3 regions of the Ottowia massiliensis genome follow, and region 1 is predicted to be linked to each of the others. Evidence: riboswitches for the same ligand, from Rfam matches in the RefSeq annotation. Region 1 holds a riboswitch; each other region holds the start of a gene.

Region 1 (4,125 bases):
TTTCGCCGGATTCGGGTTTGTCTTCGTCCGAATAAAGGTCGGTCATGCGCCAGTATTCTTTGGTGGGCAGCGCGATTTCATTGCAGAGGTTGCTGCTGTGAATGGGGTCTTTGAAAGGCGTGTGGCGGTTGGCTTCGTCGATCCACAATTCATAATGCGTGCCGCATTCATAAGCCTGCTGGCGGGCGAGCACGACGAAATCACGGGCGCTGATGGTTTTTTTTGGGAAATCGGGATTTTTCTCGTAGGCTTCATAAAGCGCCTCGAAATGGTCCTGGTCGCCCGAAAACATGGCGTGCCACAAATCAGGCGCCGAATATTCGGTAAAGAGAAAAACCTCTTCATTGCGCGCCGCTTTTTTGGTGAAAAGGCGGTTGTACATGACGCCGAAATGCAGCTCCCGGATTTTCTTGTCTTCGGTGGACATGGGGTTTTGCAGCAGGGCGATGGTGGTGTTTTCAGGGTCAAACGCCGAGTAGTAGCTGGTGCAGGCGCCGCCGCGCCCGGCCTGCTGGTTGGCTTTGGTGGCAAAAGCCAGCGCGCGGTAATACGGCAGTTTGCCCTGGTGCGAAATGACGCCGCCGCGCACCGGATCGCCCAGCGTGCGCGTGGAAATCATGCCGCCGATGCCGGCGCTCATGCCCGTCATTTCATACGCAATATGGTCGCCAATGGCCAGCGAATGCAGGCTGTCGCCTGCCTTGTAAACGCAGCAGGAAGCGTAGCCATTGAGCCGCGTGCCCAGGTTGATGTAATTGGGGCTGGGGGCGTTGATGCGGTTGTATGAAAAATGGTTGTACCAATTGACGATGTGCTTGAGGCGCTCTTCGCGCGGCTCGTCTTCAGCCAGCGCCATGGCCATGCGCATGTAGATGAACTGGGGCGATTCATATTCCTGCCGCGTGACGCGGTTCATGAGCGCGTATTTCTTGCGCAATTGCAGGATTTGTGAATAGGCATATTCAAAATCGCGCGCGTGATCGATGAATTTTTCGATTTGCGCGTATTCGTCTTCGCTGTAGTCCAGCTCGCGCATCAGGCCCGCTGCGGCCAGTTTTTGCTGCACGGCGCGAATGGTGGGCATGTGCGTGCTGCTGCCGTAGATTTCCTTGCGCGTGACAGCAGCGTAAAGCCGCCCGGCCATGAGGCTGTAGGGCCAGCTTTTTTTCTGCACGCAGATTTTGATGAGCTGCCTTTGCAGGTCCTGGCTGGTGGTTTTGTCGCCAAAGTGGCTCATCGCCTCCATGACGACGGAGGACCAGTCCACCCGCTCGCCCAGCTGCTCGCTGGCCCAGATGGACCAGCTGTTGACTTTGGCGGGTATGAAGGGTTCTTCGCGCCCGTCGCGCTTGATGATGGTTTTGAGCAATGCGCTCTCCCCGTGAATGGATTTGCACAAAGCCGGGGCAAGGCAGAGCTGGCGCGGACAGGGTTGGGGCCAAAGCAGGCGCGTTGGGCCAGGAGCGAAACCCGTCCGGCCCGCCGCACACCCGCAGCCGCCGACAGCCATGCCAGGCAGGCCGGTATCCGGGCTTGCGGATTGCCAGATGCCCCTTCATGAGGGCGCTGGCGCAAGGCCGCCGGGCCTTCCCGCCCCATGAAGGGGGCAGTGACCGCCTTTGCGCATGGCGCGCGCGGGCTTCAGAACCTGTTCACCACCTGTCCGTGAGCGCGAAGACGCAAGCCGGGCGCGGCCCGGAGCTGGCGCGTTTTACTTCGCTTTTGAGAGCAAATTCAGGGCCATGAAAACGCCTTTATCGCACATTCTTACGGGACCTCATACTATTGAATCAATAGCAAAAAGGGCCGGTGGCTTTCAGGGCGGTTCGACGGCCGGGTTCTCTCACGGACAGGCATTGAACGGGTTCTTGGCAGCGTTGCTGATCCGCTGACCGTTGCGGGGGCAGCGCAGGCTTGGTTTACCTGCTTCCCGTTTAACTCCGTGGCATGGCCGTGGAGCACCTGTCAGGCAGAACGCCAGCCGTCTGGAAGATGGCTGGCGAGCGGCGCGGATTGTGGCACGGGCGAAAGCGCCGCGCGGCGGCTTCAGCGCACGATGCCACGGCTGGCATTGGCGAGAAAGCCGAGCATGAGGCGGGCGTCTGCGGCCATATCGGCATCACCGCTGGCGGACTGCGCCTGGATGGCCTGCCGGGCGGCATCCAGCGGCAGGCCCTGGCGGTAGATCAGGCGGTACATGTGCTTGATGACAGCGATGCGCTCTGGCGAGAAGCCCCGGCGGCGCAGGCCCTCGACGTTGATGCCCTGGGCGGCGGCGGGATTGCCGGATGCGGTGATGAAGGGCGGCAGGTCTTGCGAGAGACGGGTTTGAAAACCCGCCATGGCGTGCGCGCCCACACGCACGTACTGATGCACGCCGGTGATGCCGCCGATGACGGCCCAATCGCCAATATGCACGTGGCCCGCGAGCTGGACGGCGTTGGCCAGGATGGTGTGGCTGCCAAGCTGGCAGTCGTGGGCGATGTGGACGTAGGCCATGATCCAGTTGTCATCGCCCAGGCGGGTGACGCCGGCGTCTTGCACGGTGCCGGTGTTGATGGTGACGAACTCGCGGATGGTGTTGCCCGCGCCGATCTCCAGACGGGTGGGTTCGCCTGCGTATTTCTTGTCTTGCGGCGCTGCGCCAATGCTGGCGAACTGGAAGATGCGGTTGCCGGGGCCGATGCTGGTGCGGCCTTCAATGACGCAGTGCGCGCCAATGCGGCTGCCCGCGCCAATGCGCACATGGGGGCCAATGACGGCATAGGGGCCGACGGCGACATCTGCCGCCAGCTCAGCCGCAGGGTCAATGAGGGCGGTGGGATGAATGGCTGCCACGGCGCGCGCTTGGCAAAGGCGTGAAAAGGCCGGAAAAAAGAGGTTCAGCGCACGCGGCGCATGGTGCACATGATGGAGGCTTCCACAACCAGCTCGTCGCCCACGATGGCTTTGCAATGGAATTTGTAGATGCCGCCGCGAACGCGGTCAAATGTGGTGTGCAAGGTGAGCTGGTCGCCCGGTTCAACGGGACGCTTGAAGCGCACGCCATCCGCGCCCACAAAGTAGAAAAGCGTGTCGTCATCCAGCGAAATGCCTTCGACCATGAAGCCCAGCAGCGCCGAGGCCTGCGCCAGGGCTTCGACCATGAGCACGCCTGGCATCACGGGACGCGAAGGAAAGTGGCCGGTGAAAAAGGGTTCGTTGATGGTGACGTTCTTGAGCGCGCGCAGGGACTTGTTTTCAAGATCGACATCAAGAATGCGGTCAACCAGCAGGAACGGATAGCGGTGCGGCAGCTTTTCAAGGATGTAGTGGATGTCCATGATGTCGTTGAATCTTTTTGGTGATGGGGCAAAAAGCCCGGCCGCCGCGCTGCGGCGGCCCTTCAGCCGGAAAGCCGGGCATTGTCGCCGTTTTCCGCCAACTTTTTCTCAAGTTGTCTGACACGTTCGCGCAGAGCATGAAGATGCTTGAGCGAGGCGGCATTCTTTTCCCATGCCGCGTTGTCGTCGATGGGGAAAAAGCCGGTGTATTGGCCCGGCTTGGTAATGGAGCGCGCTACCATGGAGGCAGCGGAAATGTGGACGTGATCGGCGATATCGAGATGCCCCAGGATCATGCCCGCCCCCCCTACCGTGCAATGCGCGCCAATGCGGGCGCTGCCCGCCACGCCCACGCAGCCGGCCATGGCCGTATGAGCGCCGATGTGCGTGTTGTGGCCAATCTGGATGAGGTTGTCGAGCTTGACGCCGTCTTCAATGACGGTGTCGTCCAGCGCGCCACGGTCAATACAGGTGTTGGCGCCGATTTCGACATCATTGCCAATGCGGACGCCGCCCAGCTGTTCAATCTTGACCCATTGGCCTTGATGCGGCGCGAAGCCAAAACCATCGCCGCCAATCACCGCTCCGCTTTCAATCAGACAGCGCTCGCCAATCGTGCAGCCCGATGCCACCATGACGCGCTCGCGCAAGACAGTGTGCGCGCCAATCCGTGCGCCGCTGCCCACAAAGCATAGAGCGCCCACACGGGCAGTCGGATGAACTTGCGCACCTTCCTCCACTACAGCGCTGGGGTGAATGCCTGCCGGCTCTGGCGGCAAGTGCGTACGCTTCCAGAGCTGGG
Region 2 (4,125 bases), 1.2 Mb from region 1:
GCATGTCGTTGGGGTTGGCCGTGGCGTATTCGGCGCGGCGCACGAAGTAAAAGTCCGCCAGGATGGGGCCGGCCAGCGGCACGAAGGCCGCGCCCAAAATGGTGATGAAGTGCCCGAAAAGATGGCTGTAAAAGCCCAGCGCCCCCAGCACGGAGCCAAGAGCGCCCACGATGATGACGATGCGCCCGCGCGGCCAGCGCGCGCCCAGCGATTCGGCGCTAGGCCCCACATACAGCGCGTTGCAGTACAGCTCGGACATATTGGTCGTCCACAGCGCCAGCACCCACAGCGCCACGCCCAGCACGGTGAGGATGACGCCCTTTTGCACCATCCAGGCGATGAAGTCCGAATTGCCCGTGGCCACCGCCCCCAGGTAGCCCACCACATTGAGCAGCGGATTGGTGAGCACGAAGCAGGCCGCCGCGCCCACCAGCACATGCGCGGCGTTTTTCGCGTAGCGGAAGATGTCCACGCCCATGATCACGCCCGCAATCCACGCGCCAATCAGCACCGTGACGGCCGTGCCGGGCGTCATGCCCGAGCGCGTGGCCGCCTGCCGCAGCACCGCGCCCATGCCGCCGGCCTCGCCCACCATCATCACGGCCACCACCACGGCCACCACCAGCACGAAGGGCGTGGCCGCCGACGAAATCTTCTCGATCGCGGCAATGCCCCGCCAGGCCGAGTAGGTGAACACCGCGCCCCACAGCAGGCACAGCAGCACGTATTCGAGCGACAGGCCATTGACCACCGTCACGCCCGTCACATCGCCCAGCGCCGCCTTGAAAATGTCGCCCACCATGCCGGTGATGGAAGCGAACCAGCCCAGCGTCAGGCAGGCCATGATGAGCATGGGCAGCACCATGCCCTTGCGCCCGTAGGAAATGCGCGAAATCAGCGAAAGATTCAGCCCCGTGCGCATGGCCGCGTAACCCAGCAGAAAAGTCAGCGCCAGCAGCAGCCCCTCGCCCGTGGCAATGGCCAGCAGCGCCTGGCCAAACGGCATGCCTGGCTGGCCGCCCTGGCCCGCCAGCTGCCCGCCCACGATCAGCCCCGTGGGCACATAGCCAAAGCCCACCCAGATGGCGAACATGGCCCACCAAGAGCGGCGCGCGCCGCGCGGCACCGGCTCCAGCATGAACTCCTCATTGCCTTGCGGCTCCTGGCGGCCGCCGGCTGCGGGCAGATCAGACACTTTTTCACTCCTTGCGAAATGGCGTTGCAAAGCACGGCATCTTGCGCCCGAAATGGACTCTTGTAACTTGTGGGTATTCACAATGTGATTGGCGTTTCTCCGCTTCCTAGAATCCGGCTGTTTCCACCCACAGAGAAAGGCCCATGCCATGCCCAGCCCGGAACAAATCGCCAAAAACCACTGGTATCGCAACGACGACCTGCCCGGCGTCAGCGGCCCCGAGCGCGAAATCATTGGCTACGGCGAGCGCCCGCCCCGCATCCGCTGGGACGGGGGCGCCAAAGTCGCCATCAACATCGTCGTCAATTACGAAGAAGGCTCCGAAAAAACCTTCGCCATGGGCGACCGCATGAATGACGGCATGTACGAGCTGCCCTTCAACGTGGACGACCAGCGCGACCTCGCCAAGGAATCCATGTACGAATACGGCTCGCGCGCCGGCGTGTGGCGGCTGCTGCGCATCTTCGACCGCTGCCAGGTGCCCGCCACCTTCTTTGCCGCCGCCGTGGCGCTGGAGCGCAACCCCGAAGTCGCCCGCAAGCTCAACGAACGCGGCGACGAAGTCGTCGGCCACGGCTACCGCTGGATTGACCACTACGAATACTCGCGCGAAGAAGAAAAAGCCCTCATCAACCTGGCGATGGACTCGTTCCAGAAAACCCTGGGCCGCCAGCCCAGCGGCTGGTACTGCCGGGAAATGTCCGTCAACACCCGCGAGCTGCTCGTGGAAGACGGGCGCTTTCTCTACGACTCCGACTACTACGGCGACGACCTGCCGCACTGGACCTTCATCAACGGCAAATCCCACCTCATCGTGCCCTACTCGCTGGTCACCAACGACTGCCGCTACATCATGGGCACCGGCTTTGCCGCCGCCTCCGACTTCGTGGAAATGGCCTCGCGCACGCTTGACCAGCTGCTCGACGACGGCGACGACTGCGGCCGCATGATGTCCATCGGCCTGCACCCGCGCATCACCGGCAACCCCGCCCGCGCCAACGGCCTGGCCGAATTCATCCGCTACGCGCAGTCCAAGAAAGACGCCGTCTTCATGCGCCGCGACGCCATCGCCCGCAAATTCATCGAACAAGTGCCCCGCCCCGCCACCCCGGCCGACCGGCCCAACCGCTGAGCCGCCCCCGCCACCAAAGCCTGCCCTCTCCCGGCAGGCTTTTTTTGTGCCTGTCACGGCCGTCAGCGCAACAGGCGGCGGAAAGAGAAACGTCAATTTGCTTCTGAATCCATAGCGTGATGTCCTAGTGGAAAGAGCGCAAACGCTGTTTTCTACCCCTTTAATTTGCTTCTTTTTCTGAAGCGAATACCGCCGCGCAGGCGCTGGCGCCGCCTGGCGGCGGGCCGCGCTGCGCCACAATCGCCCCCGGCCGCCGCCTTGCTCCCATGCGCCATCGCATGCGAAAAGGGCGGCGGCCAGCTTGACAGGTGCCCCAAGGCTGCTTTCTTGCGGTCAAAGGGTTAAACGGGAAGCAGGTGCGCGTCTTCAGGCCATGCCGCAACGGCATGCGCCCGGGCCGCAAAGCCTGCGCTGCCCCCGCAACGGTCAGCGGAAACCAAACCCCGACAGCCAGCGCGCCCCTCGCGCGCGGCAGCCACTGCGCTTCTTGCCCTGAGCTATTCAGGGCTGGCGCGGGAAGGCCGGGGCCTCGCAGCAAGCCAGGCGCGCTTTCGCCAGAAGCCGCGCGCCGCCTGCGGCGGTCCGCAAGCCCGGATACCGGCCTGCCCTCAAGCCTTTCCGTCGGCGGCTGCGGGCGTGCGGCTGGCCGGCCAAGGCCCATGCACCTGCCATGCCGCAAGGCGCGCGCCGTTTGCCGCGCCGCCGTCCCGCATGACTTTCGCGCTGCCCGGCCCTGACCGCGCTTTTGCTCCCGCCTGCGCTGCCTTTTGGCAACCCACGCCGCTCGCGGGAGAAGCGGGCGGCCAGGAGATCAGCGCATGTTCCACGCTTTACCCCCGGCCTTTGTGGCGCAGTCCGCCCGTGGCCTCATCCACAGTCATTCCCGCCGCCATTTCCATCGCCGTTCGCGCTGGCTTTTCAACGCTTTCGCGCTCCTCGCGCTGGCCTGCGCCGCGCACGCGCCCGCGCCCGCCTGGGCCAAAACATGGGAGGTGAAGATGCTCAACCGCAACGCCACCGGCCCCATGCCCTTCGAGCCGGACTATCTGCACATCGCCCCTGGCGACAAGGTGAAATTTCTCGCTGTTCACAACGGTCACAACGCTGCCTCCATTCCCGGCATGGCTCCCGAAGGCGCGCCGTCCTTCACGGGCAAGATCAACGAGGAAATCGAGGTGGCCTTCGAGCAGCCGGGCCTCTACGGCGTGCGCTGCATGCCGCACTACACCATGGGCATGGTCATGCTCATCCGCGTGGGCGACGGCCCCGGCCCGCAGCAAATGCAGATTCCGCCCGAAGTGCCCGCCGCCGCGCAAAAGCGCTTCCACGAAATTGCCGCCCGCGCCCAGCAGGCTGGCAAGTGAGCCGCGCGCGGGTGAAGAAGAGCAGCAGGCGGCAGTGAAAAAGGGGGGCACGGAAATGGCCGGAAGGCCAGCACCGTATTTGCTCCCAAATCCATAGCTTGAGGTCACGATGGAGACTGCGCCATGCGGTATTTTTGCCCCTCTGAATTTGCTCCTGTTTTTGCGCTGAAAGTTCCGCCCCGCCTTTCAGCCGCCCACGCTGGCTGCGGCTTGGGAAAAGGGTTGAGGCCCAAGGCGGGGCGGCCGCTTTATCCGGCCTGCGGCAGCAGGCGGCGCAGGCGGGCCACTTCTTCCATCAGGTCGGCGGCAAGCGCTGCCAGCTGGGGGTCGGCGTCAAAGGCGCGCTCCAGGTGGGCGATGCGGCGCGCGCGGGTGAGGGCGGCGCTGGCAAAGCGCCAGGTGGCAGCGCTGTCGCCGCTCACCGGCTCCAGCAC
Region 3 (4,125 bases), 2.0 Mb from region 1:
CCTCAAATCCAACTTCTACTTTTACGCCGGGCGCGATCTGCGCTTTCACGGCATGGCCGGCGGCGAGCACAAGCTGGAACTCATCCGCCGCTCCAGCGCGCTGCTTTTTCCCGTGCTCTGGCACGAGCCATTTGGCCTGGCCATCATCGAAAGCCTGTACCTGGGCTGCCCCGTCATCGCCACGCCTTACGGCTCTTTGCCCGAGCTGGTGAGCGAAGAAACCGGCTTTCTGTCTGACAGCGAAAGCGCCCTGGCCCAGGCCCTGGCCGGTGCGGGCCGCTTTGACCGCCGCGCCTGCCATGAAAGCGTCAAGCGCCGCTTCAGCCATCTGGCCATGGCCCGCGCCTACCAGCAGTGCTATGAGCGCGTGCTGGCGGGCGAAGCCCTCAATCCGGCGCCGCCCGTGGCGCAAGGGCTGGAGCCTGTGCCCCGGCGGCTGCGGGCGTGAGAGCTTGCGCCCACGGACAGCGTGCCAACAGGCTCCGAAAGACGGCGCCCTTCACGCCAGGCCCATGAACATGCCATCGCGCTGCCGCAGGCAAAAGGAAAGCAGCAAGAAGCAGCCAGCTCCCGCCCAGTCCGTTCACAACCTGCATGAGAAGGCGAGACCAAGCGCGAAAAAGGAAGAAGGAAAGGGCAGAATTTGCTTCCAAATTTGGAGCGTGATGTCCTAGTGGAACCTGCGCAAGAGCCGTTTTTCAACCCTTCAGATTTGCTCCTGTTTTCAATGCACCCTGCGGCTTTGCCAAAGCAATGGATGGAGCGCTTTCCACGCGGGCCGGCCCTTGCCGCCCTGCTTTTCAGGGTAATCCGCAGCAACGTTTTCCTTGAACAGCTTCTTACAATCTGACGCTGTTGGTGCCTGCGCTGCCGTTCTGGCGGCGCGGTTCAACGGGAAGCAGGAAGGCCCCGGAACTTCGTTTCCAAAGCCCAACCTGCGCTGCCCCCGCAACGGTAAGCGGCATGCGGCGCGGCCAGAACCTGTTCAGGGTTTTGATCGCGCTGCAGCTTCGTTCCCACCCTCGCCACGGCCTTGGCGTGCCTGCTTTGCTTGCAGGCGGCGCGCCTGCAAGCCGGAAGGCCGGGCGCGAAGGCAAGCCGCCAGCCCGGATCCCGGCCAACAACAGGTGGCCCGCGCGCGGCGCAACAGCGCTGCCGCGCGCGGGCCGTGATTGCCCTTCATGCTGGCGGGGAAGCCAGCCGGGGCTGTTTCTCAAGCTGTTTTTCCTCATGACTTCTCGCCTTTATCCGCCTGCGCGCGCTTCGGCGCTGGCCGCTGCCTGCCTGCTGGCCGCCGCCCCCGCTGTTGCCGCTGCCGCTGGCGGCCACGATGAACGCTCTTCTTCCTCTTCTTCCACCTTGCCTGACGTGGCGGTGACCACCACCCGCAGCACGCAGCCGCTCACCGACGTGCTGGCCGATTTCACGCTGATTGACGAGCGGCAGATTGCCCAAAGCGGCGCGGCCACCGTGGCCGACATGCTGGCGCGCCAGCCGGGGCTGGAGATGACGCGCAACGGCGGCCCGGGCACGGCCACTTCCGTGATGATGCGCGGCGCCGAGAGCCGCTTTATCGCCGTGTATGTGGACGGCGTGCGCATGGACTTGCAAATTGGCGGCGCGCCGTGGGAGGCGCTGCCGCTGGCGCAGGTGGAGCGCATTGAAATCGTGCGCGGCCCGGCGGCGGCCGTGTATGGCTCTGACGCCATTGCGGGCGCAGTGCAAATCTTCACCCGGCGCGCCGCGCGCGAGGGTTTTGCGCCCTACGCTGGCGTGGGCGCGGGCAGCCGGGGGCTGTGGAAGGCCGATGCGGGCTTTGCCGTCAAAAACGGCGCGGCCGATTACGCGCTGGGCGCGTCGCACGAGCAGGCCAAGGGCTACAGCGTGCGCACCGGCGGCAACCCCGACCGCGACGGCTGGCGCAACACCAACGCCAGCGCCAGCGCGGGCTATCAGCTGAGTGACCAGCACCGCCTGCAAGCCAGCGCCTTGTGGGGTCGCATGAAGGCGCAGTACGACGACTTCACTTCCAGCCCCGCCAGCTGGGCCGATGACTGGGGCGACAACCGTGTGCAAACGCTCGCTGGCACCTGGGCCGCCCAGTGGAGCCGCGCCTGGCGCACCACCGCCACCCTCAGCCACGCGGGCCAGCGCTATGAAACGCGGCCATCGCCCTACCTGAACAAAACGCGCCAGCGCACCGCCCAGCTGCACAGCGAATGGCGCGAAGGTCCGCACCTGGCCGCCGCCACGCTGGAGCGCCGCCATGACCATCTGGAAAACGACCCCATCGTCCGCAGCCGCCACCAGACCTCGCTCAATTTCATCTACGGCTTCAGCCACGGCCCGCACACCCTGCAAGCCAATTTGCGGCGCGAAGACGACAGCGACTTTGGCGGCCACACCGGCGGCAGCCTGGCCTACGGCTGGCGCTTTGCGCCCGAATGGCGCGTGAGCGCCGCCGCCGGGCGCGCCCTGCGCATGCCCACGCTCTACCAGCGCTTCAGCCAATACGGGCAGGCGGGCCTCAAGCCTGAAACGGGCCGCAACGTGGAGCTGGGCCTGCACTGGGCGCGCCAGGGCAGCCAGATTGACCTGACCGTGTATCGCAACCGCGTGCGCAACCTCATCGTCTTTGGCGCGGCAGGCCCTTGCGCCGCCAGCTTTGGCTGCTACCACAGTATCGGCCGCGCGCAATACGAAGGCGTGGCCTTGAGCGGCACGCACCGCATTGCATCCGTGCGCCTGACGGCCTCCATTGACGTGCAGCGCCCCAAAGACCTGGACAGCGACAAGCTCCTGCCCCGCCGCTCGCGCCGCATTGCCAAACTGGCCGCCGACACGCGCATCGGCCTGTGGGATGTGGGCGCCGAATGGCAGGCCCACTCGCGCCGCTTTGACGACCGCGCCAACCGCAACGCCATGGCGGGCTACGGCCTGCTCAACCTCTACGCCAGCGCCACCTTCGCGCGGCAATGGACGCTGCTGGCGCGCATCGACAACGCCACCAACACCCGCTACGAAACCGCGCGCGGCTACCCGCAGCCCGCCCGCAGCTTCTACGTGGGCCTGCGCTGGGCCATGCCGTGAGCGCCAAAGCCGCCGCCCTGCTCGTGAGCGCTCCCTCATCCGGGCAGGGCAAAACCACCGTCACCGCCGCCCTGGCCCGCCTGCACGCGCGGCAAGGGCGGCGCGTGCGCGTCTTCAAATGCGGGCCGGACTTTCTCGACCCCTTCTGGCACCAGCTCGCCAGCGGCCAGCCCGCGCACAACATCGATTTGTGGATGACCGGCGAAGCCGACGCCCGCCAGCGCCTGCGCCAGGCCGCGCAGCAAGCCGACGTGGTGCTGGTAGAAGGCGTGATGGGCCTGCACGACAGCGACCCCAGCGCCGCCGACCTTGCGCGGCGCTTCGCTCTGCCCGTGCTCGCCGTCATTCAGACAGGCCGCATGGCGCAAACGCTGGGCGCCATCGCCCACGGCCTGCGCCACTGGGGCGAAGACACGCGCGGCCCCTTGCCCTGGGCCGGCGTGCTGGCCAACGGCGCGGCCAGCGACAGCCACGCCCGCCTGCTGCGCCAGGCCCTGCCTGACAGCGAATGGCTGGGCCACCTGCCGCAAAGCGCCGCCATGCACCTGCCCGAGCGCCACCTGGGCCTGATCGCCGCCCACGAAATGCCCCGCGCCGAAGCCCTCGCGCGGCTGGACGCCGCCGCCGACCTGCTCGCCGCCACGCCCCTGGGCCAAATGAGCCTGGCCGAATGGCAAGCGCGCTGGCCCGCCGCCTTTGATGTGCCAGATGCGCCGGATTCAGGCGACGCGCCCGAATCGGCCGATTCGCCCGCGCCTGAAGACAACGCAAAGCCGCTGGCCGGCCGCGTCATCGCCATCGCCCGCGACGCCGCCTTTGCCTTCATCTACCCCGCCAACGTGCAAACCCTGCACGCACTGGGCGCGCGCACCGTCTTTTTCTCGCCCCTGGCAGGCGACGCCCTGCCCGCGTGCGACGCCCTCTGGCTGCCCGGCGGCTACCCCGAACTGCACGCCGCCCGCCTGGCCGCGCGCAGCGACCTGAAAGCGCAACTGCACGCCCACGCCGCCGCAGGCAAACCCATCTGGGCCGAAT

The links. Region 1 has a riboswitch for cobalamin ahead of C1720_RS10040 (ribonucleoside-diphosphate reductase subunit alpha). Riboswitches for the same ligand answer to the same signal wherever they lie in the genome.
Region 2: another riboswitch for cobalamin. It lies ahead of C1720_RS04960 (pseudoazurin); the one in region 1 lies ahead of C1720_RS10040 (ribonucleoside-diphosphate reductase subunit alpha).
Region 3: another riboswitch for cobalamin. It lies ahead of C1720_RS00975 (TonB-dependent receptor domain-containing protein); the one in region 1 lies ahead of C1720_RS10040 (ribonucleoside-diphosphate reductase subunit alpha).

What each region holds. Positions count from the first base shown of each region.
Region 1 covers NZ_LT964854.1:2,244,726-2,248,850, forward strand. The annotation lists gene C1720_RS10040 (ribonucleoside-diphosphate reductase subunit alpha) at 1-1,369, opposite strand, end outside; cobalamin riboswitch at 1,788-1,981, opposite strand; gene lpxA (acyl-ACP--UDP-N-acetylglucosamine O-acyltransferase) at 2,047-2,838, opposite strand; gene fabZ (3-hydroxyacyl-ACP dehydratase FabZ) at 2,883-3,326, opposite strand; gene lpxD (UDP-3-O-(3-hydroxymyristoyl)glucosamine N-acyltransferase) at 3,386-4,125, opposite strand, start outside.
Region 2 covers NZ_LT964854.1:1,092,207-1,096,331, reverse strand. The annotation lists gene C1720_RS04970 (purine-cytosine permease family protein) at 1-1,195, opposite strand, end outside; gene C1720_RS04965 (polysaccharide deacetylase family protein) at 1,344-2,327, shown strand; cobalamin riboswitch at 2,631-2,947, shown strand; gene C1720_RS04960 (pseudoazurin) at 3,146-3,691, shown strand; gene C1720_RS04955 (chaperone modulator CbpM) at 3,940-4,125, opposite strand, start outside.
Region 3 covers NZ_LT964854.1:247,227-251,351, reverse strand. The annotation lists gene C1720_RS00980 (glycosyltransferase) at 1-448, shown strand, start outside; cobalamin riboswitch at 840-1,136, shown strand; gene C1720_RS00975 (TonB-dependent receptor domain-containing protein) at 1,231-3,090, shown strand; gene C1720_RS00970 (cobyrinic acid a,c-diamide synthase CobB) at 3,087-4,125, shown strand, end outside.